Regions from separate parts of the Affinirhizobium helianthi genome, predicted to be linked through region 2. Evidence: predicted binding sites of a transcription regulator. Region 2 holds the regulator's gene; each other region holds the start of a gene.

Region 1 (10,799 bases), 150 kb from region 2:
AATGGCGCTCGTAATCCGCGAGACAGACCGTATCGCCAGGCACACTTTTCATCGGTTAGAAGCCCCGTCAATCATGCGGCATCGTGCTCGCTCCGCGATGTTCCGCAACTGCTCCTGCGGAGCTTTCTGCAGCGCCTGCCAAAGGTGGCGATAGTAATCGTGAAACCCGGCCGAGAGAGAAAGTTCAAAGTAACGCACGGCCGCGCCCTCTGCGCCTGCCAGCAGAGAGAGCCTGGCCGCATTGAACATGGCCCAGCAGTCGCCGGCATCTGCGCCCGCCTGAAAGAGCGCCATGGCAGCATCACAATCCTTTTCGACGACACGCCCCTCCTCGTGGAAAAGGCCCAGCATATTGAGTGATTTGCCAAGCCCTTTGCGTGCCGCCTCAACATAAAGCGCATAGGCAGCGGCCTCATCTCGCAGCACGCCAGCGCCACGCACATAGAGATCGGCGAGGTTGAACATCGCCCAGGCGTCCCCCTGTCGCGCCGCGGCATCGTAATAGGCAGCAGCGGAAACCGCATCGGCAACTGTGCCCCAACCGCGCTCATAGGCGCGTCCAAGCATGTTCAGGGCGACTGGCTCACCGCTGCGGGCAGCGGCGCGAAAATGCTCGATTGCCTGTTCATGCTCACCCCGATCAAGGTGCATTTGACCGAGAGCCAGTTGCGCCTCAACGATTGAGGGAGGTTCATGCGTAGTCGTCACAGCTCTGCCCAGCGCCTCAGCAGATTGTGGTAGTGGTTGACCAGACCCAGCACGGCAGGATTGTCATCCCCAAGCTGCTGGCGCGTCTGGATGATCGCAACATCGAGATCATAGAGCATGGCTCGCTGGCCATCGTCGCGCACCATGGATTGTGCCCAGAAAAAGCATCCCCAACGGCTGCCCCGCGTGACGGGCATCACCCGGTGAAGGCTTGATGAGGGATAGACAACCATGTGGCCTGCCGGAAGCTTGACGGCATGGGTCCCGAACGTGTCTTCAATAACCAGTTCGCCGCCCTCGTAATCATCCGGGTCGGTCAGGAATATCGTCGTTGAAACATCGGCGCGCATTCGCATTCCACCGGTTCCCGGCACGGTGCGGATGGAATTATCAACATGCGCCCCGAAGGTCATGCCCACATCATATCTGTTGAACATGGGAGGCAGAACGCGCAGTGGCAGCGCCGCAGAATTATAGGTGGCGTTGCGCCCAAGTGCCTGCATGACCAACTCGCCCAGATCCAGCGCTTCCTGGCTATCCACCGGAATTTGCAGATTGTTCTTGGCTTTGGCGGCCTGGTCTCCCGCTGTGACCTTGCCGTCAACCCATTTCGAAGCTTCCAGAACGGAGCGAAAATGGGCCACCTCCTCGGGTGTCAGCACGTCGGGGATCTCTATCAGCATGTTCCTGGCTTTCTATTACGAACGCAAACACGCGCCGCTGAGAGCGGCGCGTGAAACTCGTCACTTAACGCAGTATCAGAAGGTGGTTCCGATATTCAGCATGACCGTCCGGCCTGACGAAGGAACGGCGCGTCCCCCCTGGCCCGACTGGTAGTTCTGGTGGTCCGTCAGATTGTAACCGTTGAGGGACACTCTGAACTTGTCAGTCTGGTAGGATACGACTGCATCAAGCGAGAAGGATTGCGGGATTTTCTGTGTGTTCGCCGTATCCAGCCAATAGGCGCTCGCAAGCTGGATGCCGCCGCCGACCTGCAATTTGCCCGGCAGAACCGCAGAGACTTCTTCTGCCAAAGTGTAGGTCGTCCAGAGATTGAAGTTATGCTTCGGGACATTGGGAGCTTCACGACCGATATCTGCTGCCGTGGCAGAAGACGTGATTTCTCCGTCGAGATAGGCGTAATTGGCAAAGACGCTCCACTTATCGGTGACCTGGCCGCTGATGCCTGTTTCGACACCACGTACGCGACGGCCCGTGGAAACCTCGCCCAAGCCACCCGGAAGCCCGGTAACTTCGTTGTAGGAGTTATCCTTGTCCACTTGGAAGAAGGCACCCGTCAGACCCAGCTTTCCATTAAGAAGGTCGACCTTAACTCCCACTTCCCAAGTATCAGAAACTTCAGGTGCAAGCGGAGATGTTCTGGATGGCAGCTCTGTGGCGAGGCCCGTTAAGGCCGCAATATCGGTGGAAACCGGCTTATGTGTGCGCGAGAACGACGCATACATGGAGAGGTTGTCGGTTGGCTCCCAGATGACACCGAAGGATGGATTGAGATCTGTATTGCTCTGAGACGCTTGCAGGGCTGCCTGTTCAACCTCGGATTTGAAGTAATCCAGACGCAACCCGCCAAGAACAGAGAACTGGTCTGTGAGGTACAGACGGTCGCTGGCGAAAAGACCGACATTGGTCGCGTCCAGCGTGCGCTTGGCAGCATAATTGTAGACCGGGCTGAAATTGTAGTTGTAGCGCGGATTGAACAGCGATTCGCGGTTACGGTTCGCCCAATTCGGCCAGCTGCCCTCTACACGTTCATCGTTCTGGTGGCTCACATCCAGGCCGACGACAGCCTTGTTCTTAAAGCCGCCAAGTTCGAATTCCATCTGCGCCGAGCTGACATTCTGGATCGCCCAGCCATCCTGCTTGTAGGTCAAACCACCGCCCGCGCTGAGGGCGTAAGTTGCGGATGTCCTGCGGTTGAAGAAGTCAGTGGCGCAGGTCGATGTGGCGCTATCCGCGCAAGAACCGGTCACTGTGCCGCCGAAATCACGCCCATAGAACGTCAGGCGCGTATCGTTGGTGACCGTCAGCCAATCGTTCAACTCAGACCTGATAGCAGACCCCAGCATATGGTTATTGGTGACGTCCTGGTTTGTTGAGCGAACATAAGAGATCGACGGATCGAAGCCGAACTCCGCTGCCGGAAGATAGATTCCGTCCCGGCCGCGGACCATGGGCTGACCGTAATCCGGTACACCGTCGCCATGCAGGTAGCTATAGCTCAGATGCCACTCTGTCTCCGTGCCGAGGCCCATGCCGAAATCCACCGCGAAGCCGCGACGATCCGAGGTGACGTGGTCTCTATCCGCGACGTTCTGTTTGTGAAACAAGCCGTTAATACGAATAGCGGTGGTGTCGTTGATCTGATAGTTGGTATCGACCGTCGTGCGATATGTCGGACCGCTGCCAACACCCTGATCCACCTTGGTGAAGTTCTCGAGGCGAGCGCGCTTCGTGCTCTGGTTGATCAGACCGCCCGTGTTACCGGCGCCGAAATTATCACCCGCTGGCCCTTTGAAGACCTGGACATCCTCGGTGTTGAACGTATCGCGCGAATAGACGCCGAAGTCGCGCAGTCCATCGACATACACATCGCTACGCGCCTGAAAGCCACGAATGCGGAACTGGCTACCATTCTGGCCACCATTGCCTTCGCCGGTGGAAAGGGTAATGCCAGGAACGTTGCGAAGAGCCTGCTCCAGCGTGGTTGCGCGCTGCTGCTCGATGACCTCTGCCGGAACGACGTTGACGGTCTTCGGCGTTTCCTTGATCGAAGCGTTCAACCGCGCAATGCCCGTTGTGCGCTGATTCGTATTTGCCGACCGAGCACCCTCGCCGGTCACCGCCACGCGATTGAGAACCACTTCATCGCCTGCTGCTGCGCCGGCGGGCTTTGCTGCCGCTGGTTGGCTCTGCGCCTCGGCCACTGCCGGAATGGCTGAGATGGAAACGGCAAGCCCAGCCGTAGCCGCTGCCCCGGACATGAGCGGGCGAAGCGAACCTATACGTAACTCTTGTTGCATTAAACTCTCCTGAGACCGTTGGACAAGCTTCAGCCCGCGCTAGCAACACGCGCCCCTAGAGGTCGGCTTCCCCAGCCCGCCTAAAACCTGCCTCATTCGCTCAACTATTAAGATCAAAAAGTGGAGTCAATAGATCTTGATTATCGTAAACAAGAAATATGACTCCTAAACTCATGTATGAGCCGCACTTAAAATATGTCTGACGGGAAACATAAAAGCCGCACCAGCAAATTGCTGATGCGGCTCGTAAAATCCTGAAGAAGTTGGGCAACAGCTTTACTCGGCTGTATCCTCTCCGCCTGAGGGCGGAACGCTGTCACCCAGATCGCCGGTTTCGGAGACAATCTCGTCAGGCAAGGAACCGTTTTCTTCACCCTCGCCTTCCGGCTCACTGATACGCTCTACCGAAACAACCTTCTCATCCTTTGCGGTAGAGAAGATGGTGACGCCCTTGGTCGCACGGCTGGCAATACGAATGCCGTCCACAGGAACACGGATGAGCTGGCCACCATTCGAGACAAGCATCAACTGATCCTTATCCTCAACGGGGAAAGCGGCAACCAACTCGCCGATTTCGTTGGTCTTCGAAGTATCCGTTGCGCGGATACCCTTTCCACCGCGACCCGACGTACGGAAGTCGTAGGAAGAAGAACGCTTGCCAAAGCCACGCTCGGAGATAGTCAGAACGAACTGCTCGTGAGCCTTGAGGTATTCATACCGCTCATCGCTCAGCTGCCCTTCTTCGGTCACTTCCTCGCCAACGAGCGCAATATCCTCTTCATCGACACCCGCCGCACGGCGTTCGGCGGCAGAACGCTTGAGATAGGCTGCGCGCTCCCAGGGCTCGGCATCCACATGACCGACGATGGTCATCGAGATCAGGCGATCACCTTCGGCAAGCGAGATACCCCGCACCCCGATGGAGTTGCGGCCGGCGAAGACACGCACGTCATCAACGGGGAAGCGGATGCACTGGCCAAGCGCAGTCGTCAGCAGCACGTCATCGCCCGGCAGGTTGAGGTCCACATTCGGCGGCGAGCAGGTCTCTACAGAGAGAATTTCATCTCCCTCTTCTTCCAGCTTCATTGCAATCTTGCCGTTCCGGTTCACCTGAATGAAATCGGAAAGCTTGTTGCGCCGAACCGTACCGCGAGTCGTGGAGAACATCACATCGAGGTTCTCCCAGCTCTTCTCGTCCTCTGGCAGTGGCATGATGGTGGTAATGCGTTCGCCGGGTTCCAGCGGCAGCATGTTGATCAGTGCCTTGCCACGCGACTGAGGCGTGCCAACCGGCAGGCGCCAGACCTTCTCCTTGTACACAATGCCGCGTGACGAGAAGAACAGAACCGGCGTGTGCGTGTTCGCGACGAACAGGCGCGTGACGAAATCCTCATCGCGCGTTGCCATGCCAGAGCGGCCCTTGCCACCGCGACGCTGCGCACGATAGGTCGTGAGCGGAACGCGCTTGATGTAGCCAAGATGCGAAACGGTGACGACCATATCTTCACGGGCGATGAGATCCTCATCGTCCATGTCCGGTCCGCCGTCCATGATTTCCGTCCGGCGCGGAGTGCCGAATTCGTCCCGCACAGCCGTCAGTTCATCCTTGACGATCTGCTGAATGCGCAGCCGCGACGAGAGAATATCCAGATAATCGCTGATTTCAGCGCCGATCTTGTTCAACTCGTCGGCAATCTCATCACGACCAAGAGCCGTCAGGCGGGCCAGACGAAGCTCAAGGATCGCCCTCGCCTGCTCTTCGGAGAGATTGTAGGTGCCATCGTCATTGATGCGGTGACGAGGATCGTCGATCAAGCGAATGAGCGAATCGACATCCTTGGCAGGCCAACGACGCTCCATCAACTGCTCGCGCGCCGTCTGAGGATCAGGCGCACGGCGGATCAGGCTGATGACTTCATCGATATTGGCAACCGAAATGGCCAGACCAACCAAGACATGCGCGCGCTCACGCGCCTTGCGCAGCAGATACTTTGTCCGGCGGCTAACGACTTCTTCGCGGAAGGTCACAAAGGCCTTCAGCATATCGATAAGTGTCAGCTGTTCCGGCTTGCCACCGTTCAGCGCCACCATGTTACAGCCAAAGGAGGTCTGCAAAGGCGTGTAACGATAAAGCTGGTTCAGGATGACATCCGCATTCGCATCGCGCTTAAGCTCGATCACGACGCGATAGCCCTGGCGGTCCGATTCGTCGCGAAGGTCCGAAATTCCTTCGATACGCTTGTCACGCACCAGTTCGGCAATCTTCTCGATCATCGCCGCCTTGTTCACCTGATAGGGAACTTCAGTGATGATGATCTGCTCGCGGTCCCCACGCATGGGCTCAACATGCGCACGACCGCGCATGATGACCGAGCCACGGCCGGTCTCATAGGCAGATTTGATCCCTGCACGACCGAGGATGAGCGCGCCCGTCGGGAAGTCCGGCCCCGGGATAATCTGCATCAGTTCCGGCAACTCAATCGAGGGATTATCGATGATTGCCACGCAGCCATCAATGACTTCACTCAGATTGTGCGGCGGAATGTTGGTTGCCATGCCGACGGCGATGCCGCCCGCACCATTGACCAGAAGGTTTGGAAACTTGGCTGGAACGACAACAGGCTCCGATAGAGTGCCGTCATAGTTGTCACGGAAATCGACTGTTTCCTTATCCAGGTCGTCGAGCAGTGAATGCGCCGCTTTCTGCAGGCGGCATTCGGTATAACGTTCAGCGGCTGGCGGATCGCCATCGATGGAACCGAAATTGCCCTGGCCGTCGATCAAGGGCAGGCGCAAGGACCAATCCTGCGCCATTCGGGCCAAGGCATCATAAATCGCCGCATTGCCGTGAGGGTGGTATTTACCCATCACGTCCCCGGTCACACGGGCGCATTTGACGTATTTCTTGTTCCAGTCGATGCCCAGTTCGGACATGCCATAGAGAATACGGCGGTGAACCGGCTTCAGGCCGTCACGAACATCAGGCAGCGCTCGGCTCACGATAACGCTCATTGCGTAATCGAGGTAGGAACGCTGCATCTCTTCCATGATGGAAATGGGTTCGATGCCAGGTGGCAGCTTTCCGCCGCCAGGAGTGCTCTGTTCAGTCAAATCGGATACGATCTCTGTTCGGAATCAGTCTGATGTTTATAGCCGATGCACCATCCAAACGCCAATTTCGAGGCAGGTTTTGAACAGTTCTTTGCGGCTGCGATATGGCCGGAAACATAGTGCTATACCAGCGGATAAAACAAGTGCCAGCCAGCACAGTCAAAGGCTCTATCAGCTACGAGAGACATTGACCACCTTTGCTTCTCAGCGGCCCCCTTTTACCTTAAAGCTTCACGCCGAGTCGTCATAACCGAACGAAAGAGTGGGGAAAATGGCCAGCACCGACAGCATTATGAGCGCATTCACCACCTTGCTGGTGACACTGGACCCACCGGGGCTTGCTCCGATCTTCCTCGGGCTGACCGCGGGAATGGACAGAATTCACCGCAGGCAGGTCGCCGTTCGCGGCACCTTGATCGCCTTCATGATTCTGGCGACCTTCGCGCTCTTCGGTGCCGGCATCCTTGCTATCCTCGGCATCTCCATGGGCGCGTTCCGCATTGCGGGTGGACTTCTTCTGTTCTGGATCGCATTCGAAATGATCTTTCAAAAGCGACAGGAGAGAAAAGAGGAAACCTCGAAAGTTGCAATCACGATCGACCATATTCAGCATATCGCGGTGTTTCCGCTTGCCTTGCCGCTGATTGCCGGGCCGGGCGCGATATCTGCCACCGTGCTTCTGGCTGGCTCATTTTCAGCGCCACTTGATCGAACATTGCTGATCGCAATGCTGGCTATTTGCATGGCAATCGTGTTGGCCGCCCTTATCGTGGCCGAGAAACTCGACCGTTTCCTCGGCATGACCGGGCGAGCACTGCTCACCCGCCTGCTCGGCGTTCTTCTGGCTGCGCTTTCGGTACAATTCGTGGTCGACGGGATCAAATCGGCCTTCAATACCTGACCGGCCCAGATGCCAAAAGCAAAAGCGGCCGAGTGATCCTCGACCGCTTCAAACTTCAATCAGAACAGGCTCCAATCAGAACGGGATGTCGTCATCGAGATCCCGGGCAAAACCACCGCTAGCGCCGCCGCCAGCGGAACCGCCCCGGCTGGACCCGGATGAGCCACGGTCGTAATCATCGCCGTAGCCGCCACCGAAATCACCACCGGACGAACTGCCACGACCACCGCCGTAGCCGCCACCGGCACCCGCTCCGCCGCCTTCACCGCGCCCATCCAGCATGGTCAGGGTGGAGTTGAAGCCTTGCAGAACAACCTCTGTGGAGTAACGGTCGTTACCGTTCTGGTCCTGCCATTTGCGCGTCTGCAGCTGACCTTCGATATAGAGCTTCGCGCCCTTCTTTACATATTGTTCGACGACCTTGCACAGGCCCTCGTTGAAGACGACAACCGAATGCCATTCGGTCTTTTCCCGGCGCTCGCCGCTATTGCGGTCACGCCAGCTTTCGGATGTTGCGATACGCAGGTTGGCGATCGGGCGGCCATCCTGGGTGCGGCGGATTTCGGGATCTGCGCCCACATTCCCGATCAAGATTACCTTGTTAACGCTACCTGCCATTTCATCACCCTGTCTGCCGCCAGCGGCATAGTCAAATTGAGTTTTGCGCACTCTACCCCATCGCCGACGTGGCGCGGTCAGGATAAGACCTTAATCCACAGTAAATGAGCGCGAAAATTGTTCTTTATTTGTTCTAATAATTCTCTATGATCCTGTCAACTCGGGCGCACGTAGAGGTGAATCTGGGGTGCAAACAACGCCACCGCAACCTCGACAGCCGCCATTCGATCACTAAATTGGGGATCTGATCCCCCACAGAGCCTAATCACGATGAGCGAACTCAAGACGATTTCCATTCGCGGCGCGCGCGAACATAACCTCAAGGGTATTGACCTCGACCTGCCCCGCAACAGCCTGATCGTGATGACCGGTCTGTCAGGCTCGGGCAAGTCGTCGCTCGCCTTCGATACGATCTACGCCGAAGGCCAGCGTCGCTATGTGGAAAGTCTTTCCGCCTATGCGCGCCAGTTTCTTGAAATGATGCAGAAGCCGGACGTGGACCAGATCGACGGACTGTCCCCGGCCATATCCATCGAACAGAAGACGACCTCGAAAAATCCGCGGTCGACGGTCGGAACCGTTACCGAAATCTACGATTACATGCGCCTTCTTTTCGCGCGTGTGGGCGTTCCCTATTCGCCAGCCACCGGACTGCCGATCGAAAGCCAGACGGTGAGCCAGATGGTTGATCGGGTTCTGGCGCTGGAAGAAGGAACACGCCTTTATATTCTTGCGCCACTCGTGCGCGGCCGCAAAGGCGAATACAAAAAGGAACTGGCAGACCTGATGAAAAAGGGCTTCCAGCGCGTCAAGGTGGACGGACAGTTCTACGAGATCGCCGACGCGCCCCCGCTCGACAAGAAATACAAGCACGACATCGATGTGGTTGTTGATCGCGTCGTCGTGCGTGGCGATATCGGCGCACGACTGGCTGACAGTCTTGAGACCTGTCTGAAGCTCGCCGATGGGCTGGCTGTTGCAGAATTCGCGGACAAGCCGCTGCCGCCGGAAGAAACTGCGGCTGGCGGTTCTGCGAACAAATCGCTCAACGAAACGCATGAGCGGGTTCTGTTTTCCGAAAAATTCGCCTGCCCCGTCTCCGGCTTCACGATCCCCGAGATCGAACCCCGCCTATTCTCCTTCAACAATCCCTTCGGCGCCTGCCCCACCTGTGACGGTCTGGGAGCGCAACAGAAGGTCGACGAAAATCTCATCGTGCCGGAGCCGGAGCGCACCTTGAAGGACGGCGCAATCGCGCCCTGGGCCAAATCCACCTCGCCCTATTACAACCAGACCCTGGAGGGCTTGGGCAAAGTCTTCGGGTTCAAGCTGACGGATCGCTGGTCGAAGCTCTCGGCAGCGGCACAACGGGCCATTCTGCAGGGTACGGACGAGAAGATCGAGTTCAACTACGCAGATGGCGCGCGGTCCTACAAGACAAGCAAAACTTTCGAAGGCATCGTCCCCAATCTGGAACGTCGCTGGAAGGAAACCGACAGCGCCTGGGCCCGCGAGGAAATCGAGCGCTACATGTCGGCGGCGCCCTGCCCCGCCTGCCAAGGCTTCCGCCTGAAGCCGGAAGCATTGGCGGTGAAGATCGACCATATGCATATCGGCCAGGTCACAGATATGTCGATCAAGAAGGCGCGTGACTGGTTCGACGTGCTGCCATCGAAACTCAATACCAAGCAAAACGAGATCGCGGTGCGGATCCTCAAGGAAATCCGCGAACGGTTGCGGTTCCTCAACGATGTGGGCCTCGACTATCTCAGCCTCTCGCGCAATTCAGGCACTCTCTCCGGTGGCGAAAGCCAGCGTATTCGTCTGGCATCGCAGATCGGTTCCGGCCTGACAGGCGTTCTCTATGTTCTGGACGAACCGTCAATCGGCCTGCATCAAAGAGACAATGCGCGGCTGCTCGATACCCTGAAACACCTTCGCGACATTGGAAACACGGTGCTGGTTGTCGAGCACGACGAAGATGCGATCCTCACCGCCGATTATGTGGTCGACATTGGTCCTGCTGCCGGTATTCACGGCGGCCAGGTGGTTGCGGAAGGAACACCGCAGGAGGTGATGGACAATCCCGATTCGCTAACCGGGAAATATCTGTCCGGCGAGCTTGGTGTTGCCGTTCCCGCTGAGCGTCGCAAGCCGAAGAAGGGCAAGGAAATCAAGGTTGTCGGCGCTCGAGGAAATAACCTCAAGAATGTGACGGCCTCTGTTCCGCTTGGTCTCTTTACGGCCGTGACCGGGGTGTCGGGCGGTGGCAAATCGACCTTCCTGATTGAAACATTGTACAAGGCTGCCGCGCGGCGCGTCATGGGTGCACGGGAAATCCCGGCCGAGCATGACCGGATCGACGGTTTCGAGTTCATCGACAAGGTGATCGACATCGACCAGTCGCCAATCGGGCGCAC
Region 2 (10,799 bases):
TTCGGCCATTGCATCGCGAAGGGCTTCACGAACAGTCGTCGTCACCATTTCCGTGCCCGCCGGAATATCCGGGTCGGAAGCCACATCAACCTTTGGCGCAGCCGGAACCTTCGTGTCAGCTGCAGAGGTCGGCTCTTCCGAGGACTGGCGAGCCTTGCCACCGGCAGCGTCGCTTGTGGCGGCCGGGGTATCGGCATCAGCCTTCGGCGCAGAACTGATGGCATCGGCGCTCTCACCATCCTGCAACAGGACTGCGATTGGCGTATTGACCTTCACGTTTTCCGTGCCGGCCTCAACCAGAAGCTTGCCGATAACGCCTTCGTCAACGGCTTCCACTTCCATGGTTGCCTTGTCGGTTTCGATTTCCGCAATGACATCGCCGGAAGTGACCTTGTCACCTTCCTTCTTCAGCCACTTGGAAAGAGTGCCTTCTTCCATCGTCGGAGAGAGGGCGGGCATAAGAATATTGACTGGCATGGGTTCCCTCCCCGATTACAGCAGGATGTCGGTGTAGAGCTCGGATACATCCGGCTCCGGATCGTTCTGTGCAAAATCGGCGCTGTCTGCGACAATATCGCGAACATCCTTGTCGATTGCCTTCAGATCCTCTTCGCTTGCCCAGCCCTTTTCAAGGAGACGTGCACGCACCTGCTCGATCGGATCATGCTCGGACCGCATCTTCTGCACTTCATCTTTAGAACGATACTTCGCAGGGTCGGACATGGAGTGACCACGATAACGGTAGGTCAGCATTTCAAGGATGATCGGCCCCTTGCCGGAACGGCAGTGCTCGGTCGCCTCATCAGCCGCAGCCTTCACGGCGCGCACATCCATGCCATCCACCTGGAAGCCCGGAATACCGAAGGAAGCGCCGCGCTGGGAGAAGTCCGTCTGCGCGGAGGCACGGGCAACAGACGTACCCATGGCGTAGCGGTTGTTCTCGATTACGTAGATAACCGGCAGCTTCCACAGGTTGGCCATGTTGAAGCTTTCATAGACCTGACCCTGGTTGGCTGCGCCATCACCGAAATAGGCGACGGACACATTATCATTGCCACGGTACTTGTTGGCAAAGCCAAGACCAGTGCCCAGTGAGACCTGTGCACCGACGATACCGTGACCGCCGTAGAAGTGCTTTTCCTTGGAGAACATGTGCATGGAGCCACCCTTACCCTTGGAGTAGCCGCCACGACGTCCCGTCAACTCAGCCATAACGCCCCGTGCAGTCATGCCCGTTGCAAGCATATGACCGTGATCGCGATAGCCAGTGATGGTCTGATCACCTTCCTTCATCGCCATCTGCATGCCGATGACGACAGCTTCCTGACCGATGTACAAGTGACAGAATCCGCCGATGAAGCCCATGCCATAAAGTTGGCCAGCTTTTTCTTCAAATCGGCGAATGAGGAGCATTTCACGATACGCGCTGAGTTCCTGCTCTTTGGTGAACTCAACAATAGTACCGCCGTTGAAGTCCTTCTTTGCAGGCTTCGCCGCCGTCTTGCGACCGGATGCGGACGCGGATTGCTTCGGCGCCATTCATAACCTCCCTGCGTGCTTGATTGGTTGAGCGTACCATAGGGAAGTTTAAGCGCGCCAGCAATGCTATATTTGCATGGCTAACATGATATCCAACACCATGATATCACTGAATAAAACTGATATTAACTTGTTTTCGGTTAATCAGAAATAGTTGCGGAAAATCGTGATCTCGTCATCACGCGAGACGTTGAGCTGGTAGCGCGCGACTTCATCCAGCATGTCCCGCTCCAGCGATCCATCACTCAGAAGCCGAACCTGGCGTTCCAGAGCCTCACGCTTTGTCACGAGCTTTTCCAGCGTTGCCACACGCTCAAGCCGCGTGCGCTCGAATTTCTCCGTTGCGATCAGGCCTAATTCACCATGAATGGAATGATAGCTGAAATAGGAAACGAATGCGATGGTTATCGCGGGAAGGACAAATCGGCCCAGCTTCCGCTCTTTATGATGCTTCGTCCACATACGAGAATCCTGTTACGCACAACATGCGAAACCTGACAGAACTTGTTTAATCAATGGTTGACCCGCGCCACATGATTGGAAGGTCGAGCATTGAAAAAGGGCGGCAACCCCGCATGGGTTGCCGCCCTCTCAATTGGTCAAGTGTGGCGTCCGTTTCAGGCGCGAAGGATCGAACGGCCCGCAAAAGCGGCCTGCGGTCCAAGCATCTCTTCGATACGAATCAACTGGTTGTACTTGGCGAGCCGGTCAGAACGCGCCAGGGAACCGGTCTTGATCTGTCCGCAATTGGTGGCAACAGCCAGATCGGCAATCGTGGAATCTTCCGTCTCGCCGGAGCGGTGCGACATGACGGCCGTGTAGCGTGCCTTATGTGCGGTCTCGACAGCATCCAGGGTTTCAGTCAGAGAGCCAATCTGATTGACCTTGACCAGGATCGAATTGGCCACACCCATCTTGATACCATCTCGCAAGCGGGCGGAATTGGTGACGAACAAATCATCGCCAACCAGCTGCACCTTGGAGCCGATCTTATCCGTCAACGCCTTCCAGCCATCCCAATCGTCTTCGGCCATACCGTCTTCGATGGAAATGATCGGATACTTTGCAGCCAGTTCAGCAAGATACTCAGCCATAGCTTCAGGCTCCAGCGTGCGGCCCTCACCTTCCAGCACGTACTTGCCGTCCTTGAAGAATTCGGTGGACGCACAATCGAGAGCGATGTGCATGTCGTCGCCCGGCTTGTAGCCTGCCTTCTCGATGGATTTCATGATGAAATCGAGCGCAGCCGGAGCGCTTTCAAGACCAGGTGCGAAACCACCCTCGTCACCAACATTGGTGTTGTGGCCCTGTGCTGCCAGTTCCTTCTTCAGAACGTGGAAGACTTCCGAACCCATGCGAACAGCCTCGCGGATGTTCTCCGCACCGACCGGCATGATCATGAATTCCTGGAAGTCGATCGGATTGTCAGCGTGCGCACCACCGTTGATGATGTTCATCATCGGGACCGGCAGAAGGCGCGCGTTAGGGCCGCCAACATAACGGAAAAGCGGCAGGCCAGATGCTTCTGCTGCAGCCTTTGCCACGGCGAGAGAAACGCCAAGGATGGCATTCGCGCCCAGGCGAGACTTGTTGGGGGTGCCATCCAGTTCACGCATCAGGTTGTCGATGAGAATCTGGTTTTCCGCATCGTGGCCACCGAGCGCATCAAAAATCTCGCCGTTGACGGCTTCAACTGCCTTCTCGACACCCTTGCCGTGATACCGTTTACCGCCATCGCGCAGCTCTACTGCCTCATGCGCGCCGGTGGAGGCACCCGACGGAACCGCCGCCCGACCCATGCTGCCATCTTCAAGGTGCACGTCCACCTCAACCGTGGGGTTTCCGCGGCTGTCAAGAATCTCGCGCGCGATGATATCGGTAATAGCTGTCATGAGCCTATCCTGTTACGTGGAGGGATGGAATGAATGGGATTGTCTTACTCGAAGAAACGCAAAATACAATGGCGGGAACATGACAGCTCCCGCCCGGCCTCAATCAGCTCGATCGTTTGGCCACCGCGTCGAATGCGAGCAGCGTTTCGAGGAGCCTGGGGAGGTTTTCGAGCTTCACCATATTGGGGCCGTCGGAGGGAGCATTGTCCGGATCCTCATGCGCTTCGATGAAAACGCCAGCGACGCCCACCGCCACAGCCGCACGCGCCAGGGTTTCAACGAACTCGCGCTGACCGCCGCTTGAACCGCCCTGCCCGCCGGGCTGCTGCACCGAATGTGTGGCATCAAAAATGACTGGAGAGCCAAGTGCGGCCATGATCGGCAGGGAGCGCATATCCGAAACGAGCGTGTTATAGCCAAAGGAGGCGCCGCGCTCACACAGCATGACATTCGGATTGCCGCTTTCGGTAAACTTCGCCTGAACGTTCTTCATGTCCCAGGGTGCCAGAAACTGCCCTTTCTTGACATTGATTGCGCGTCCGGTCTTCGCCGCAGCAACCAGAAGATCCGTCTGGCGGCACAAGAATGCGGGTATCTGCAGAACGTCCACCACTTCCGCAACAGTTGCGCACTGTTCTTCCGTATGGATATCGGTCAGGACGGGAAAGCCGAACTCCTTCTTCAGGTCGGCGAAGACTTCGAGCGCCTTTTCCAGCCCGATGCCGCGCTTGCCGGAGAGAGAAGTGCGGTTGGCCTTATCGAATGACGATTTGTAGACCAAACCGATGTCCAGCTTGTCACAGATCTCCTTGATAGCACCTGCCATCATGAAGGCGTGCTCGCGGCTCTCCATCTGGCACGGTCCACAGATGAGGGAAAGCCGCTTGTCGTTGCCGAAGTTAACCTGTGAGGCCCCTTCGCCCACCGAAACAATGGCATTGGCGCGAACAGTCATGGGAACCTCCGTCTCTCACCGGGCAGCGCACTGCCGAAAACTCGCACGTCCATAACAGCCGGTTCGCCATCTGTCACGTCGAACCGCAACCTGTTTCGTGAAGCCCGTCCGGGTCTGAGGAAAATTCGAGAACGCCGGGCAAATAGGTTTCCGTTACAAAGCTGAAGGCGGCACCTTCTCTGTTTCTCAGAAGCGCAGTATGGCGCAGAACCTGCTGCGGAAGAAACTGCTGGGGCGATAGCCACAGCACTTCGCAGGATAAGCTCTGCCGGCGAAACGCTAGCGACTGCACCACCCGTCCAAACGGCACTGTTGTGGTTTGAAGCGAAGTGTTCATATCTGCGGTGAGCAGATGAGGCAGATACCAGTTATCCGCCTCCGCTATAGGTGTTTGCCCCCAAACCAGCAGCACCCGGCGATGCACAATCTCGCCTTCCTGCGCCATGCAAAGAGCATGCCTGACCTCCGGCCCAGCGGAGATACAATCATCGCCCATACGAATAGAGGACAGCTCACCCTCGCACGTATGCTCAGCGGAGCACCATGCACTCAGCGTGCGCGTTGCGCTGTCGCTGCGCAAAAGCAGATCGTTAAGCCGCAAGAGCCGTCTATGGCGTTCAGCGAGAAACAAGGATTGCCTCTCTTGCATGTGCAATGAATGTCCCTGCTCTCTGATTTCACCACACACCCATTCTGGCGCCGACCTCCCGTTGCGCGAGCAGTTTTCGACCGTCACGGAATCTCAACAAAGGCTAGCATCGGATGAACTCCTGGCTGCGCACTAACCACAAGCATGCGGCCAAGTTTTGTATGAGGGATCTCGTTGCCAATAAGGCAGGCTTCTGCCGCAGCCAAACTCTTCACGGCAATCGTCACGCCCAGCCCGACCATCTGGCTGCGCGATGAGGAGGCGCCGAAAGCAGTCAGGGCATGACTGAAGGCCAAAAGACGCAGAGCACCGTTTTGCAACTGAAACGTCCATTCAGCCTCACCCTGGCAGCCTTTATCTCCAAGGACCAATGCCAGCCTGTCAGCATCCTTGGCAAAATCAGAGGCAATTAACAGGACTTCAGCGATACCCTGCGCCGTGTTTTCGTGATTCAGGAGCGATCCGCCGGGCAGAGCCGCGTTGATTCGCTGACACGTGAAGCCGAGCAATTCCTTCGAGCCAAGATCCGCAAAGGCCAGCCGGAAGCTCGCGGTTCTCTTGCTGCCATCGGCGCCTTGCGCCTCTCGCGAAAAATTCAGAACTGGTCCCGCCGAAATTCCACGGCTCTCAAACCGAGCATGATCTGCATCGGCATTGGATGAAGCGAGAACGAAGGCAGACGGCGCGTGCCATCGCTCGTCCATGGCCACCTCCAAATGCCGCTTTGCAAAGACATTCCCGGCCCCGGCTGCCTCACCAGCGCGTTCCATGTCTCGAATCGCCAGTGGTTCCAGATAGGTCTGGTCGCAGAAGAAAACGCAAGCGTTCGACGTTCCGAAAGGGTGGTGCCCATCAGGCGCAACCGTAAAACCAAGCCGGCTAAACATGCCCCTCGATCTACCAAGGCTTTCAACTGGCAGAACGAGATGATCTAGACTGCTGGACACGACGATCTCCATCCGCTGCGTTAAAATGGTTTAGAACCGATTATTCGTTTTGTACAAGTGCGCTTCGAGCCCCTTGCGGAACACAACTGGAACATATAGTGTCCGTTCTGGATTTGTTTCCGGACGGGGTGCCGATTATGCTAACACGCAAACAGCAGGAACTACTTCTCTTCATTCATGCGCGCATGAAGGAATCGGGGGTTCCCCCTTCTTTCGACGAGATGAAGGATGCTCTGGATCTTGCGTCGAAATCAGGCATCCATCGCCTCATTACGGCGCTGGAAGAACGTGGCTTTATCCGACGCCTTCCAAATCGTGCTCGTGCACTCGAAGTCATCAAGCTTCCGGAACCTTTTGGAACCAGTACGGCACCCAAGCGCGGCTTCTCGCCAAGCGTTATCGAGGGTTCGTTGGGCAAGCCCAATCCGCAACCTGTCCCTGCACCACAGCCGGTGAAGGTAGCGGCTGAGGAAAGCACTTCAGTCTCCGTCCCCGTCATGGGTCGCATCGCGGCAGGTGTGCCGATTTCAGCGATTCAGAACAACACCCATGCCATTAGCGTACCTCTCGAAATGCTGGGTCCGGGCGAGCACTATGCGCTTGAGGTGAAGGGCGATTCCATGATCGAAGCTGGAATTCTCGACGGCGATACGGTGATCATCCGCAATGGCAGCACAGCCAATCCGGGCGATATCGTTGTCGCTCTTGTCGATGATGAAGAGGCAACGCTCAAGCGTTTTCGCCGCAAGGGAGCATCCATCGCTCTCGAGGCCGCCAATCCGGCTTACGAAACGCGGATTTTTCCGCCGGAACGCGTGAAGGTTCAAGGCCGCCTGGTCGGTCTTATTCGCCGTTACCATTGAGCCATCGCTGGATGGGGTCATCATGCGCGTCTATCGCGAAGCTTCGGGCTCGCCAGTCATAGGTGCGGTGTATTTCCCATGCTCGGGCACTTGAATTGAGCGATGGTAGATAGGCCCAGTTGCCGGGCTCAAAGTGGCCACCAAACACAATTTCCATTGTGCCGGTTGTTCGAAGTGTTGTGCCTGTCAGCAGCCGCGCGCCTGATCGGCAACTGGAGAACCGTGTCCGGCTCGATACAACGAAATCCGCATGGTCGCAGGCAAAGCTCAGCAAGCGGTTATCGCTCACTGCAGCGATTCTTGATCCTTCGGCCGTTATTGTCATGCAGATCAAACGCGTGAGGCAAAAAAACTGATCTGGTTTGATCTCACTGAGCCCCGTTGCCATGGCCGCTTCGACGGACTTGATCTGCGCCGTCGTCAAGCGCTTCCGGTCACTCCGGATGTTTGAGAGCACTGGCGTTTCCTCGTCACCATCAGCGAGCGCGTTGATGGACGGCTCGTCATCACCCGCAAGATCAATGCTGCGTCTTACGGGCAGTATCGTATCGGTTATCTGCAAGGCGTTGCGCCATCGTTCGAAAAGAAAGCCCGACGACCGCGCCTGATTGGTCGACGCTACAGATCCGCGCCGTAGGAGGATGGCTTCCCCGTCTTCTGCTACCACCATCTCCGGGCGGGCTCTTCCCGCACCAGAAAATAGCAAGATCAATCCAGCAGTGAGAAGAACCGCGCCCAGCCACCGCAGCGGAGACCTCAGGCTAATGAAGAGAATCAGACCGAAGGACGTGATGGCAAGGAAGTAAGGTGGCGCCCGTCCAATGCTCGTGCCTCCGTCCCAGGAGGCAACCACTGTTGCGACACTGATAACGACGTCCAGACCCCACCCCATGATAGCAAAGAAAAGAGCGTCGAGGCCGAATGGCATTGCCAGCATCCCCAGCAGACCCGCTGGCATGACAATCACAGAGATGAAAGGCATGGCTGCCAGATTGGCAACGAGGCCATAGGCGCTCAGCTGATTGAAGTGCGCTATGGAAAAAATCGCCGTGGACAAGCCGCCGATCAAGGAAGTCATGACCGTGCCGCCTACAAAGCCTGCAACCGATGTAACAACTGCAGCCTGAGGGCCTTTAATCTGAAAACCGTCTTCATTCTGCTTGCGTTTTGACCAGAGATTGTAGCCTGCCACCAAGGCGGCAGTCGCTCCAAAGGACATCTGGAAACTTGCGCCCATGACGCTGGAAGGATGCAGCACGAGAATAATGATGGCTGCGAGCGCGATGTTGTGGAGACTGATCGAAGGTCGGTCGACGAGAACCGCCATCAGCATGACCACCATCATGATATAGGCGCGTTCCGCAGACACCCCGAAACCGGAAATCAGGTAGTAGGCTGTCACCATCAGAAGCGCACCGAAGGCCGCCGCCTTCTTGACGGAAATGCGCTGGGAAATCCCCGGAATCAAAACCAGCAGCGCGCGGGCACCGACGAAGAAAATCCCGGCAGCAAGAGCCATGTTCAATCCCGATATCGCCACGATGTGGGCGAGCCCTGCTTCTCGAAGGGCATCGAGAACAGGGCCGGAGATTGCCCTTCTTTCATCGGTGATGATGGCTGCCGCGAATGCGCCCTTGTCCCCCTCCACCAATGTGCGGATGCGGTCACCGACATAGCTTCGCAAGTCATAAAGGGAGTTGAGCCAACCGTACTGAAGGCCCGCTTCCTCAGCGATACCGATTTTCTGCGGCGTGCCGAAGAAGAAGCCGGTCGCGCCAATCCCATCGAAATAGGAGGCAAAAGCAAAATCACCTAGCCCGGCCAATGGTGGTCCTGATGGCGGTGAGAGGCGCGCCTTGCCCTGCAGAACATCTCCCATGTGGAAAGGCTCTCTCTTGCCCCTCACCGTCAGCGTGGCCCGCGTCGGCGGGCGTGTCAGCACCGGGTCGGTTGTCCCACGAATTTCGAGGACATAACGCCAACGTGATTGCCCTGTGGCCTCCCGTCTTTCCACAACGCCTTCCACCGTTGTGGTCACCGCACTGTCCAGAATGATTGTCGAAAGACGCCACTCCTCCCAGGCGGCACTTGCCATTCCCAGAAAGATGCTCCCTGTCAAAAACGCGGCTACCGACAACCAGCGCCGCATCGTCCAGCGCAAGATGAGGCTGGCGAGCAGCAGGGGCAGTGCAGTTGCCACCAAGAACAGACTGGGCCGGGAGGCTGCCGTAAACCAAAGGATCGCACCAAGCCCCAAGGCGACGGGAAGCAAGAGAAAACCTGCACCTTGGTCCAGCTCCTGCTCGATCCAGCCGGACAGCCGCGCCTTCCCTGCAGGCTCTGATAGGTGATCCGGCTCCGCAGCGAAATTCAGCTTCGGTGGTGGCAACATGGGGGGTGTCGCGTCGGCACGCTCGGCCGGAAGCCAATCGAGCTCTTTTGCCGTTCCGCCGCCAGCCCGATTGCCCCGACCCTGATGTGCCGATTCTGTCAATCGGTGCCCACCCTCGCCCGCCGATCACACATGTTCTGGCAAGCACTGACACGCGCCTTGCGCATTGGTCAACGCATTGACAAAGCTGGTTCCTATCCTTTCGTATATTGGATCGATTTAATCCAACATAATCTGCGTGGGCCGCCTTTACTGTATCTGCATCCAGCAGATACACCTCACTTTCGCGGCGCACAAAACATGGTCTGGAACGCTTGGCAGGGCGCGTTAGATCATATAGCTAATTCCAACGCTTCTGTTTTTTCTGGCGCGTCCTGCGCCATTCCGCCTATCGGAGGATCAGTATGACGGACACGAACGCACACCTTGGATTGGGAGAAAAGAAAGTAGACCTCCCGGTGCGAAAGGGCACTATCGGGCCGGATGTCATCGACATTGGCGCGCTCTACAAGAACACCGGAGCCTTCACCTACGATCCGGGCTTCACCTCTACGGCCTCCTGTGAATCCAAGATCACCTTCATCGATGGTGATGAAGGCGTTCTGCTGCACCGTGGCTATCCGATCGAGCAGCTCGCGGAACATGGCGATTTTCTTGAAACCTGCTACCTGCTTCTCTACGGCGAGCTACCGACAGCCGCACAGAAGAAGGATTTCGATTATCGCGTGACGCACCATACGATGGTTCATGAGCAGATGAGCCGCTTCTTCACCGGCTTCCGCCGCGATGCGCATCCCATGGCCGTTATGGTCGGCACTGTCGGCGCGCTTTCGGCCTTCTATCACGACTCAACGGATATCACCGATCCGCATCAGCGCATGGTTGCTTCTCTTCGCATGATCGCGAAGATGCCGACGATTGCCGCTATGGCCTATAAGTACCACATCGGCCAGCCATTCGTTTACCCGCAGAACGATCTGGACTACGCGTCCAACTTCCTGCGCATGTGCTTTGCTGTTCCCTGTGAAGAGTACAAGGTGAACCCCGTTCTCGCTCGTGCGATGGATCGCATCTTCATCCTGCACGCCGATCATGAGCAGAATGCCTCGACGTCTACCGTGCGTCTTGCTGGATCCTCCGGCGCAAATCCATTCGCTTGCATTGCTGCTGGCATTGCCTGCCTCTGGGGCCCGGCGCATGGCGGTGCAAACGAAGCTGCGCTGAACATGCTGATGGAAATCGGCACGCCGGACCGTATTCCGGAATTCATTGCGCGCGCGAAGGACAAGAACGACCCGTTCCGCCTGATGGGCTTCGGTCATCGCGTGTACAAGAACTACGATCCGCGCGCGAAGATCATGCAGAAAACTACGCATGAGGTGCTTGCCGAACTGGGCCACACGGATGACCCGCTGCTACAGGTCGCCATGGAGCTGGAAAAGATTGCACTGACGGACCCGTACTTCATCGAGAAGAAGCTTTACCCGAACATCGACTTCTATTCCGGCATCACGTTGAAGGCGATGGGCTTCCCGACAACGATGTTCACCGTGCTCTTCGCA
Region 3 (10,799 bases), 370 kb from region 2:
CTGGACGCCTGACACCCAAGGCGCTATCCTCAGGCTTGTAGCTTCTCATACTGTTTCAGCAGGCTGGTCGGTTATACGACCAGCTGACAAGAAGCTGCCCCTCATCTGTGGGAGCGCGTCCCTTTTTGCCGTGCTTCACCTGGTGTGAAAGCTTGAGCAGCTTAATTTTTTTTCAAAACTTCGATTTTTGTTTTTCAATGAGCGATCAATGCAAATTGTCATTTTTACGATTGGCACGGAAGGCGACGTGCGCCCCCTCGTTGCGCTGGGGGCGGGCTTAAAGCAGAGGGGTCACAAGGTGCGTCTCGCGACGCATCCCATGTTTCGAAACCTCATCGAACGCCATGGCCTGGAATTTGCGGAACTGGATGGAGATTTCCGCGACTGGATGAGCACGGACAAGAAGATCATGGGACGTGCCCTCAGGATTGGGGAGATGCTGACCGCCTTCCGGCAGAAGCTCAAGGAAATTTCGAAAAACTGGCCTGAGCAGGGAATGGTTGCCGCCAGGGGCGCTGACCTCATCATCGGCAACGGAATGGTCAGTCAACTTGGCTGTGCCTTAGGCGAGCGGCTGGGAATTGCCTGTATCGAAACCCAACTGGTGCCGAGCTTCCCTTCAAGCAATCCACCGCCGGTTCCGCTGCCGCCTTCCATGTATGGGCTGCCTCCCAGCCTGAACTACGGCCTTGGCTGGCTCGTGCGACGCAGCATGGCTTATGTCATTCAGCCCGCCTATGATGAGCACATCCGCCCGCAGCTCGGTCTTGCTCCTTTTGGTCGCAGAAGCCCCTACAAAACGCTTAATGCCTCACATCTTCGGCTGGTCGGGGTCAGCCCCACACTTGTCCCAAGGTATCCTGGCTGGCCTGACACCATACAGGTTGTCGGTCAGTGGGGCCTAACAGAGAGCGAGAATTGGCAGCCACCGGCCCATCTCGATGAATTCCTTCAGAATGGGGAAAAGCCTGTCTATATCGGCTTTGGCAGCATGTATCACGCCGGCGCGGCGGAGCTGACCGATCTGTTTAAGAAAGTCCTTGAGCATACTGGAATGCGCGCTGTAATCGTGACCGGCTGGGGCGGTTTGGATGGTGTCGTTGGCACAACAACATCACAGCTAGCGGTTATTGACCGCGCGCCCCATGACTGGCTCTTCCAGCATGTGGGAATGGCCGTTCATCATGGTGGGGCGGGGACCACGCATGCTGCTGCCCGCGCCGGAATACCTTCCGTTGTGATGCCCGTCTTTGGCGATCAGCCCTTCTGGGCGTCGAGATTGAACCGACTCGGCGCTGCGCCGCCCGCGCTCCCCAGGAAGAAGGCCAGTTTCGAGCGATTGCTGAAAGCTTTTTCCGCCGCAGCTGGTTCAAAGATGCAGGCAAGTGCGCGTCATCTTGGTCGTGTAATCCGCTCCGAGGATGGTGTGGGAACGGCTATAGACCTGATGGAGCGCCACGGCGTTGTGCGTTGAACAGGGCGAGGCGCGAATCGATTTTTCGCGCCACAATCATCTGAGACGCTGGCTGTATGCAGTTCATGGTGCTTGCAAGGCGTTGAAAACATTAAGTGAACAAAATCCCTAAATGCTTTTTGGATCAATATTTTAGTTGCTCTTGAAAATTAGAACAAAATGAGTACATTGGTCATCAACAGCTGCTTCGTTGCGAGCGGGGCTGCAATAACCTAAAGGTGTTTCAAATGGCTCAGAACTCATTGCGGCTCGTAGAGGAAAAATCAGTGGATAAAAGCAAGGCTCTGGAAGCGGCGCTTTCGCAAATCGAACGAAACTTCGGCAAGGGCTCGATCATGAAGCTCGGTGCCAACGAAAGCGTGGTGGAGATCGAGACGGTTTCGACCGGATCGCTCAGCCTGGACATTGCGCTTGGTATTGGCGGCCTGCCCAAAGGACGTATTGTCGAAATCTATGGTCCGGAAAGTTCCGGTAAGACGACGCTGGCACTTCAGACAATCGCTGAAGCGCAGAAGAAGGGTGGCGTGTGCGCCTTTGTGGATGCTGAACATGCGCTCGATCCGGTTTATGCGCGCAAGCTCGGCGTTGATCTTCAGAATCTGCTGATCTCTCAGCCCGATACGGGCGAACAAGCCCTGGAAATTACCGATACGCTGGTGCGTTCTGGCGCTGTCGATGTTCTGGTTGTGGACTCCGTGGCGGCGCTGACGCCGCGTGCTGAAATCGAAGGCGAAATGGGTGATAATCTGCCCGGCCTGCAGGCCCGCCTTATGAGCCAGGCGTTGCGTAAGCTGACCGGATCGATTTCCCGCTCGAACTGCATGGTGATCTTCATCAACCAGATCCGCATGAAGATTGGCGTTATGTTTGGTTCACCGGAAACCACGACCGGTGGCAATGCGCTTAAGTTTTATGCATCGGTGCGTCTTGATATCCGCCGCATTGGCTCTGTGAAGGAGCGCGAGGAAGTGGTGGGTAACCAGACCCGTGTCAAAGTCGTCAAGAACAAGATGGCGCCTCCCTTCAAGCAGGTCGAGTTCGACATCATGTATGGTGAAGGCGTCTCGAAAACCGGCGAGTTGATCGATCTGGGCGTCAAGGCCGGGATTGTCGAGAAATCCGGCGCCTGGTTCTCCTATAATAGTCAACGTCTGGGCCAGGGACGTGAAAACGCCAAGACCTATCTGAGGGACAATCCGGAACTGGCGCGTGAAATCGAAATGGCGCTCCGCCAGAACGCCGGTTTGATTGCAGATCGCTTCCTCCAGAATGGTGGACCGGATAGCGGCGACGATGCAGGCGATTCGGACGCCTGAATCAAATGCCTCCAGGCGGCACTTGACACAGCTTGTGCCTTCTCTTCGCGTGATTCAGGGTGAATGATGCGAGGAACCAGGTGATGCGGCGTCCTGAAAATGGCGAGTGAGGTTTCGACGCTGAATGAGGCCTCTTAATTTCAGTGCGTGCATTTTATAATGACGTGGCGGCTACGCAAGGCAACTTGTGTGGCCGTTTGCTTGTGATGCTTGATGCTGGACAGGTGTCGGGGAGAAAGATAAAAGCCAAGGGCTTTTGAACGATGATGACCGCTCGGGCGGTGAAGAAGGGTTTTGCATGAGTGGCGTGAATGAAATCCGGTCGACTTTCCTCGACTATTTTCGAAAGAACGGTCACGAGATTGTCTCGTCGAGTCCGCTCGTTCCGCGCAACGACCCGACCTTGATGTTCACCAATGCGGGCATGGTCCAGTTCAAGAACGTTTTTACAGGCCTTGAGACGCGCCCCTACTCGACGGCATCCACGTCGCAGAAGGTTGTGCGCGCTGGCGGCAAGCACAATGACCTCGATAATGTCGGTTACACCGCGCGCCACCTGACCTTCTTCGAAATGCTGGGCAACTTCTCCTTTGGAGATTACTTCAAGGAACGTGCGATCGAACTGGCCTGGAACCTTGTGACCAAGGGCTTCGACCTGCCGAAGGATCGCCTTCTTGTTACCGTCTATGCCGATGACGAGGAAGCTGCGACCCTGTGGAAGAAGATTGCCGGATTTTCTGACAACAAGATCATCCGCATTCCAACCTCCGATAACTTCTGGCAGATGGGTGATACCGGTCCCTGCGGCCCCTGTTCGGAAATATTCATCGATCAGGGCGAGCATGTATGGGGTGGTCCCCCCGGTTCGCCGGAGGAGGACGGTGATCGTTTTCTCGAATTCTGGAACCTCGTTTTCATGCAATTCGAGCAGACGGCACCCGGTGAGCGCACGCCGCTGCCGCGTCCCTCTATCGATACAGGCATGGGCCTGGAACGCATGGCTTGCATTTTGCAGGGCGTGTCCAGTGTTTTCGAAACGGATCTGTTCAAGGCATTGATTGCCGCAACGGAAGATGTTGTGGGTGCCAAGGCGGAAGGCGAGCAGGCTGCAAGCTTCCGCGTCATCGCCGACCATCTTCGTTCATCGGCCTTCCTGATTGCCGATGGCGTGCTGCCTTCAAATGAAGGGCGTGGCTATGTTCTTCGCCGCATCATGCGCCGCGCCATGCGCCACATGCAGTTGCTCGGCGCGCGTGAGCCTTTGATGTATAAGTTGCTTCCCGCTCTCGTCGGTGAGATGGGGCGCGCCTATCCGGAGTTGACCCGCGCCGAGGCGCTTGTTTCGGAAACCTTGAAGCTGGAAGAGACCAAATTCCGCGCCACGCTTGCGCGGGGGCTTTCGCTTTTGTCCGAGGCAACTGAAACGCTCGACAAGGGCGATTCGCTGGATGGTGAAACGGCCTTCAAGCTTTACGATACCTATGGCTTCCCTCTCGATCTGACGCAGGATGCCTTGCGCGCGCGCGGCATTGGCGTTGACCTGACTGGTTTCAATGATGCCATGCAGCGGCAGAAGGCAGAAGCGCGCGCCAACTGGGCGGGCTCCGGCGAGAAGGCGACGGAAAGCGTCTGGTTCGAGCTTAAGGAGAAGTTCGGTGCGACCGAATTCCTTGGTTACGACACCGAGTCAGCCGAAGGGGTCGTCCAGGCCATTCTTCGTGATGGCGGTGTTGTTGGCGATGCCAAGGCCGGAGATACGGTCCTTGTCGTTGTCAGCCAGACACCGTTCTACGGCGAATCCGGCGGACAGATGGGCGACACGGGTATTATCTCCTCGGATAATGCCAAGTTGCAGGTCACCGATACGACAAAGAAGGGCGAGGGGCTTTTTGTCCACGCCGCGACTGTGCTCGAAGGTGTTCTGAAAACTGACGAGGCTGTTGTTCTGACAGTTGATCATGCTCGCCGGTCGAAACTTCGCGCCAACCACTCCGCGACCCATCTTCTTCATGAGGCGCTGCGGGAAGTTCTTGGAACGCACGTCGCACAGAAGGGTTCGCTGGTAGCGCCTGAACGCCTGCGCTTCGACGTTTCGCATCCCAAGCCGATGAGCGTTGAGGAGTTGCAGAAGGTCGAGGAAATGGCCAATGCGATCATTCTCCAGAACGCCCCGGTTACGACCCGTCTGATGAGCGTTGACGATGCAATCGCTGAAGGCGCTATGGCGCTGTTTGGCGAAAAATATGGTGAGGAAGTCCGCGTTGTTTCTATGGGCACAGGCCTGGAAGGAAGCAAGGCGGGTAAGCCTTACTCTGTCGAGCTCTGCGGCGGCACCCATGTCGGTGCAACAGGTGATATCGGTCTCGTCCGCATCATTGGCGAGAGTGCTGTCGGTTCAGGCGTTCGCCGCGTTGAAGCTGTGACGGGCGAGGGTGCTCGCGCCTATCTGGCGGAGCAGGATGAGCGTGTGAAGTCGCTGGCCAGTATGCTCAAGGTGCAGCCGGCAGATGTTCTGCCGCGCGTTGAGGCGCTCGTCGAAGAGCGGCGCAAGCTGGAAAAGGAATTGGCGGAAGCACGCCGCAAGCTCGCAATGGGTGGTGCACAGTCCGGTTCTGCCTCCGAAGTGCGTGAGGTTGCCGGTATCAAGTATCTCGGCAAGGCTGTGTCCGGTGTTGAAGCCAAGGATCTCAAGGGTCTTGTGGATGAAGCCAAGGCATCGCTCGAGTCTGGCATTGTGCTGTTGATTGCTGTCAGTGAGGATGGCAAGGCGAGCGCGGTGACAGGCGTGACGGCCGATCTGACAGATAAGTTCAGTGCTGTGGACCTTGTGCGGATTGCAGCGGCTGCTCTTGGCGGCAAGGGTGGTGGTGGCCGGCCGGACATGGCCCAGGCCGGTGGCCCTGATGGCGCGAAGGCCGCTGAGGCTATTGAAGCTGTGGCTGCTGCGTTGGCTGGCTGAAGGCCTGAATAGGGCTGCAGTTGGAAGCAGTACTGCAGCCCGCAACAAGTTTCGGAGAATGATGTGACGCTGGCAGCGGCAAACGAGCCGATCGATCTTGCGGAAGACGGTCCCAACGAGTTTCCGAACGGCTTGTTCGAGAAGGCGCCGCAAACAACAGCGTTCAACAAGCTTCGTAAGCGCCTGCTGCGGCAGGTTAGGCAGGCGCTTGATGATTTCGATATGCTGAAGGGGCAGAAGCGCTGGCTGGTTGGCCTTTCAGGCGGCAAGGACTCCTATTCGCTGCTGGCGCTGCTAATGGACCTGCAGTGGCGCGGCCTGTTGCCGGTCGAGCTTGTGGCCTGCAATCTGGATCAAGGCCAGCCGAATTTTCCAAAGCATATCCTTCCGGGGTATTTGGAAAATCTGGGTGTGCGCCATCGGATAGAATATCGCGACACCTATTCAGTCGTGAAGGAGAAGGTGCCTGAGGGCGCCACCTACTGTTCGCTCTGTTCGAGGTTGAGACGCGGTAATCTTTATCGCGTTGCTCGCGAAGAAGGCTGTGATGCCCTTGTTCTGGGGCATCATCGCGATGACATTCTCGAAACATTTTTCATGAACCTCTTTCATGGCGGGCGACTGGCGGCGATGCCCGCGAAATTGCTCAACGACGAGAGCGATCTTTTCGTTCTTCGCCCGCTGGCTTACTGCGCGGAAGAGGATCTGGCAAAATTTGCTGCTGCCATGCAGTTCCCGATCATTCCCTGTGATCTCTGTGGATCGCAGGACGGTTTGCAGCGCAACGCAATGAAGCAGATGCTGACCAATATGGAAACGCAAATGCCTGGCCGGAAAGACCGGATGCTGCGTGCTCTTTCGCACGTCAATCCTTCCCATCTGCTCGATCCGCAATTGTTCGATTTTGCGGCTCTTGCACCGTCTCCCAGAGATTGAGGTTCACTCATGCCCGTTGATATCATGGCGCTTGCGGATGTATTGAGGCAGGCCGCGAAGCAGGAAATTCTGCCGCGCTTTCGCCGCCTCGGCGCGCATGAGGTGCGTGCGAAATCCGAAGCCACGGATCTGGTAACTGAGGCTGACGAGCAGGCTGAACGCTACATCAAAGCGGAAGTTGCGAAGTTTGCTCCGGATGCTTTGTTCATTGGCGAGGAGAGTGTTGCCGCTGATGCGAGTTTATTGAACAGGCTTGCAGATGCGGAACTCGCGGTGATCGTCGATCCGGTGGATGGAACCTTCAATTTTGCGGCTGGCGTGCCAGCCTTCGGCGTCATGGCTTCCGTCGTCTACAAGGGCGAGGCGATTGCGGGTATCATCTACGATCCAATGGGAGATGACTGGGTGATGGCTGAGAAGGGCGGCGGTGCCTTTCTACGCAGGCCAGATGGAGACGCTGTGCGTTTGGCGACTGCCGCAGCCAAGCCGCTTGAGGCCACGTACGGCATGGCGTCTGCTGCCTATTTCTATGCGGAGCAGCGGCTTCAGCTTTTGACTAACCTGGCAAAGCTGAGGTTCTTTGCAAGCTATCGCTGCTCCGCACAGGAGTACCGCATATTGGCCGGCGGTCATGTGGATTTTGTACTCTACAACAAGCTGATGCCTTGGGATCACGTGGGTGGCTCCCTGATCGTGCAGGAGGCTGGTGGGCATGTGGCCAAGTTGGATGGCTCCCCCTATCGTCCACACGAATTCGAAGGCGGCCTGCTGGCGGCATCTAATAAGGAGACTTGGGATATGCTGAAACGCGAGATCCTGGGGTAAGCCCGAAGTCATCCACCAAAAAGCCTCGATATCGTGCGGATATCGAGGCTTTTCTTTTTTATATGGTCCGCCTTTTCAGGTACGGGGGTGATGTGCCTGGAAGAGGCGCCCTTTTTCGGCGATCAGGACGAAGACCAATCCGATGATCGAAACACAGAAAAAGCCAGCCACCATGGGCAAGGCTGTGCCGTTGAAGGCTTGGCCGATGACCGCACCGATTGCCGCGCCCCCGACGGTGCTCATAAAGCCAAGTACCGAGGATGCCGTGCCTGCCACGTGCCCGAGCGGCTCCATGGCGAGCGAATTGAAGTTCGCAGCAATCCAGCCGAACTGGAACATAGCCAGAGCAAAGAAGGCCAGGAAAAGCAGGAATGGCATGGGTTCGCTGCTCAACATCTGCACCATCAGCCACACGAAGGTGACGAGGATAAAGCCGAGAAGCGAGGCATGGGAGAGCTTGCGCATACCGAAGCGACCGACGAGGCGCGAATTGACGAAAGATGACAGCGACATGAAGGCGGCGACGGCAGCAAATGCCACCGGAAACCATGGTCCCAGACCATAGATGCCGACATAGATTTGCTGCGCCGAATTGATGAAGCCGAACAGCGCACCGAAGATGAAGGTACCGGCAATCGTGTAGCACAGAGCGATACGGTCGGTGAGCACGATGCGAAAGCCGCCAAGGATGGAACTGATGGTGAGTGGACGGACATCGTCCGGAGAAAGGGTTTCCGGCAATCTCATCACCATCCAGGCAAGAACCAGCATGGCCATGATGCCAATGAAGAGAAAAATCATGTGCCAATTGCCGCCCAGCATGATGAGCTGTCCGGTTCCAGGCGCAATGATCGGCACAATCATGAAGACCATCATGATCAGCGACATGACTTCAGCCATGGCTCTGCCGCCGTAAACATCGCGAACAATGGATACGGTGATGACGCGGGTGGATGCCGCGCCAGCGCCCTGGATAAAGCGCAGAATAAGAAGCCCGGCAAAACTTGGAACCATAACGATTGCCAATGAGCATATGATGTAAAGCGAGAGGCCAAATATCATGGGGGCGCGACGCCCAAACCGATCGGACAGAGGGCCATACAGCAACTGCGCAAAGCCAAAGCCGAAAAGATAAGAGGATACGATGAACTGGCGTTCGTTCACGTCATCGACATTCAATGCGGCACCGATCTCCTGAAGAGCGGGCAGCATAATATCGATGGCAAGAGCGTTAAGCGCCATCAGCATCGCCATCATGGCAATGAACTCTGGTTTGCCCATGCCCTTCAAGCGGACGGGCGCCGTGGTGGTAGCAAGTGTCACGTGCGTATTCCTGAAAATGCAAAGGCGCCGCAGGGGTGCGACGCCTCGATCTTGAAAAGATGATTGCCGAACAGGTCGGCAGGAGGCCCCTCAGGCAGCGCCGCGAACAGCGATACCTTGTTCCTGGAAATGAGACTGCAGCTCGCCCGACTGGAACATTTCGCGGACAATATCGCATCCGCCAACAAACTCACCCTTGATGTAGAGCTGGGGAATGGTCGGCCAGTTGGAATAGTCCTTGATGCCCTGACGAATTTCCTGATCCGCGAGCACATTGATGCCTTTGTAGTCTACGCCCAGGTAATCCAGAATCTGCACAACCTGGCCGGAGAAGCCACATTGCGGGAACTGTGGGGTGCCCTTCATGAAAAGCACCACATCGCTGCCTTTCACTTCGCTGTCGATCAGCTCATGAATTCCGCTCATGATTGATTTCCTTTCTCATCCGGGTTCAAGGTCCGGACTTTATTGAGGTCTAAATAACATGGATTACCGGGATTTCCAGTCAAGTAATCCACTGGATGCTATCAATTTCCATGATAGATTATCACGTACGAAGCCGATTAATCGGGTGCAGAAGTCTGTAGCGCCAGGGCATGCAGAACGCCGCCCATATTGCCCTTCAAAGCCTCATACACCATCTGGTGCTGCTGAACGCGGCTCTTGCCGCGAAAGGCTTCCGCAACGACTTCTGCGGCGTAGTGATCTCCATCGCCAGCGAGATCCCGGATCGTGACTTTGGCACCCGGGATCCCAGCCTTGATCATGTCTTCAATTTCTCCGGGGCGCATTGGCATTGGCTTATTCCTTCCATGTAAGGCTGCATGTCTTGCTCGCCAGATTGCCAAATTCTACCGGATTCTCAAAGAGCTTTGAGATGGTTCACGCCATAAACGTGGGGAACCAGCTCTCATGCGCATTGACCAGTTTCGTCACGGCAATATCGACCAGCCCATCGACTACAAGATTTTCGCCGCCGACCTTGCCAAGTGTGCGGAACGGCACGCCTGCAGATTCGGCGCTTGCACGCACGAAGTTCGCAAGGTCTGCCGAAACCGCAATGACGTAGCGTGCCTGATCTTCACCGAAGAGGAGGGCATGCGGCAGGCCGCGGCATTCTTCCAGCGAAAGTTTTGCACCCTTCAGCGATGCCATGGCCATTTCCGCCAGCGCCAGCAAGAGACCGCCTGACGAGATATCGTGGCAAGCAGTGACCTGTCCATTCCGGATGATGCTGCGCACGAAATCGCCGTGACGACGTTCTGCAGCAAGATCGACCACAGGGGCAGGTCCTTCCGTCGAGCCCAGAATGTCTCTCAGGTAAATGGACGAGCCGAGATGCGAGCCGTCGGTACCAATCATGATCAGCACGTCGCCGTCGTTGGCTGTGCCGATGCGGGCCATTTTGGACCAATCGGGCAGAAGGCCCACGCCAGCAATGGTGGGTGTGGGGAGAATGGCAACGCCGTTGGTCTCGTTGTACAGCGAGACATTGCCCGAAACGATCGGGAAATCGAGAGCGCGGCAGGCTTCGCCAATGCCCTGGATGGCACCGACGAACTGGCCCATGATTTCGGGCTTTTCCGGATTTCCGAAATTCAGGTTATCCGTCGCAGCAAGAGGCTCCGCGCCAGTCGCTGTGATGTTGCGCCAGCATTCGGCGACCGCCTGTTTGCCGCCCTCAACCGGGTCTGCCTCGACGTATCGGGGGGTAACGTCCGATGAGAAGGCCAACGCCTTGGAGGCATGGCCTTCGACACGTACGACACCTGCATCGCCGCCCGGCAACTGCAGAGAGTTGCCCTGGATCAGGGTGTCGTACTGCTCATAGACCCAGCGACGGCTGGATTGATTGGGTGAGCCGACGAGCTTGAGAAGAGCGTCATTATAATCAGTTGGGGCAGCAACCTGATCGGCGGGAAGCGCCGGGCGCGCATTCCAGGGCTGCCAGGGGCGATCATATTCC

The links. Region 2 encodes LexA, which represses DNA repair genes until DNA is damaged. Its sites were predicted from a motif close to TGTTCNNNNTGTGTTCNG; they were not measured.
Region 1: uvrA (excinuclease ABC subunit UvrA) is a predicted target of LexA. The motif match lies at 8,498-8,515, and genes of this name have one in related genera.
Region 3: recA (recombinase RecA) is a predicted target of LexA. The motif match lies at 1,625-1,642, and genes of this name have one in related genera.

What each region holds. Positions count from the first base shown of each region.
Region 1 is NZ_JBHUEQ010000003.1:376,603-387,401, reverse strand. Features, by position in the region: gene ACFSE1_RS02375 (alpha-hydroxy acid oxidase) at 1-52, opposite strand, end outside; gene ACFSE1_RS02370 (tetratricopeptide repeat protein) at 49-708, opposite strand; gene ACFSE1_RS02365 (Fe2+-dependent dioxygenase) at 705-1,391, opposite strand; gene ACFSE1_RS02360 (TonB-dependent receptor) at 1,467-3,749, opposite strand; gene gyrA (DNA gyrase subunit A) at 4,026-6,860, opposite strand; gene ACFSE1_RS02350 (MarC family protein) at 7,132-7,761, shown strand; gene ACFSE1_RS02345 (single-stranded DNA-binding protein) at 7,837-8,379, opposite strand; gene uvrA (excinuclease ABC subunit UvrA) at 8,650-10,799, shown strand, end outside.
Region 2 is NZ_JBHUEQ010000003.1:522,248-533,046, forward strand. Features, by position in the region: gene ACFSE1_RS03065 (pyruvate dehydrogenase complex E1 component subunit beta) at 1-477, opposite strand, end outside; gene pdhA (pyruvate dehydrogenase (acetyl-transferring) E1 component subunit alpha) at 493-1,539, opposite strand; gene ACFSE1_RS03075 (FtsB family cell division protein) at 1,684-2,001, opposite strand; gene eno (phosphopyruvate hydratase) at 2,157-3,431, opposite strand; gene kdsA (3-deoxy-8-phosphooctulonate synthase) at 3,535-4,386, opposite strand; gene ACFSE1_RS03090 (hypothetical protein) at 4,460-4,831, opposite strand; gene ACFSE1_RS03095 (VOC family protein) at 5,119-5,982, opposite strand; gene lexA (transcriptional repressor LexA) at 6,120-6,845, shown strand; gene ACFSE1_RS03105 (ComEC/Rec2 family competence protein) at 6,826-9,339, opposite strand; gene gltA (citrate synthase) at 9,642-10,799, shown strand, end outside.
Region 3 is NZ_JBHUEQ010000003.1:150,881-161,679, forward strand. Features, by position in the region: gene cckA (cell cycle histidine kinase CckA) at 1-12, shown strand, start outside; gene ACFSE1_RS01315 (glycosyltransferase) at 209-1,474, shown strand; gene recA (recombinase RecA) at 1,702-2,790, shown strand; gene alaS (alanine--tRNA ligase) at 3,089-5,749, shown strand; gene ttcA (tRNA 2-thiocytidine(32) synthetase TtcA) at 5,819-6,685, shown strand; gene ACFSE1_RS01335 (inositol monophosphatase family protein) at 6,695-7,510, shown strand; gene ACFSE1_RS01340 (multidrug effflux MFS transporter) at 7,586-8,791, opposite strand; gene grxD (Grx4 family monothiol glutaredoxin) at 8,924-9,259, opposite strand; gene ACFSE1_RS01350 (BolA/IbaG family iron-sulfur metabolism protein) at 9,397-9,630, opposite strand; gene purL (phosphoribosylformylglycinamidine synthase subunit PurL) at 9,716-10,799, opposite strand, start outside.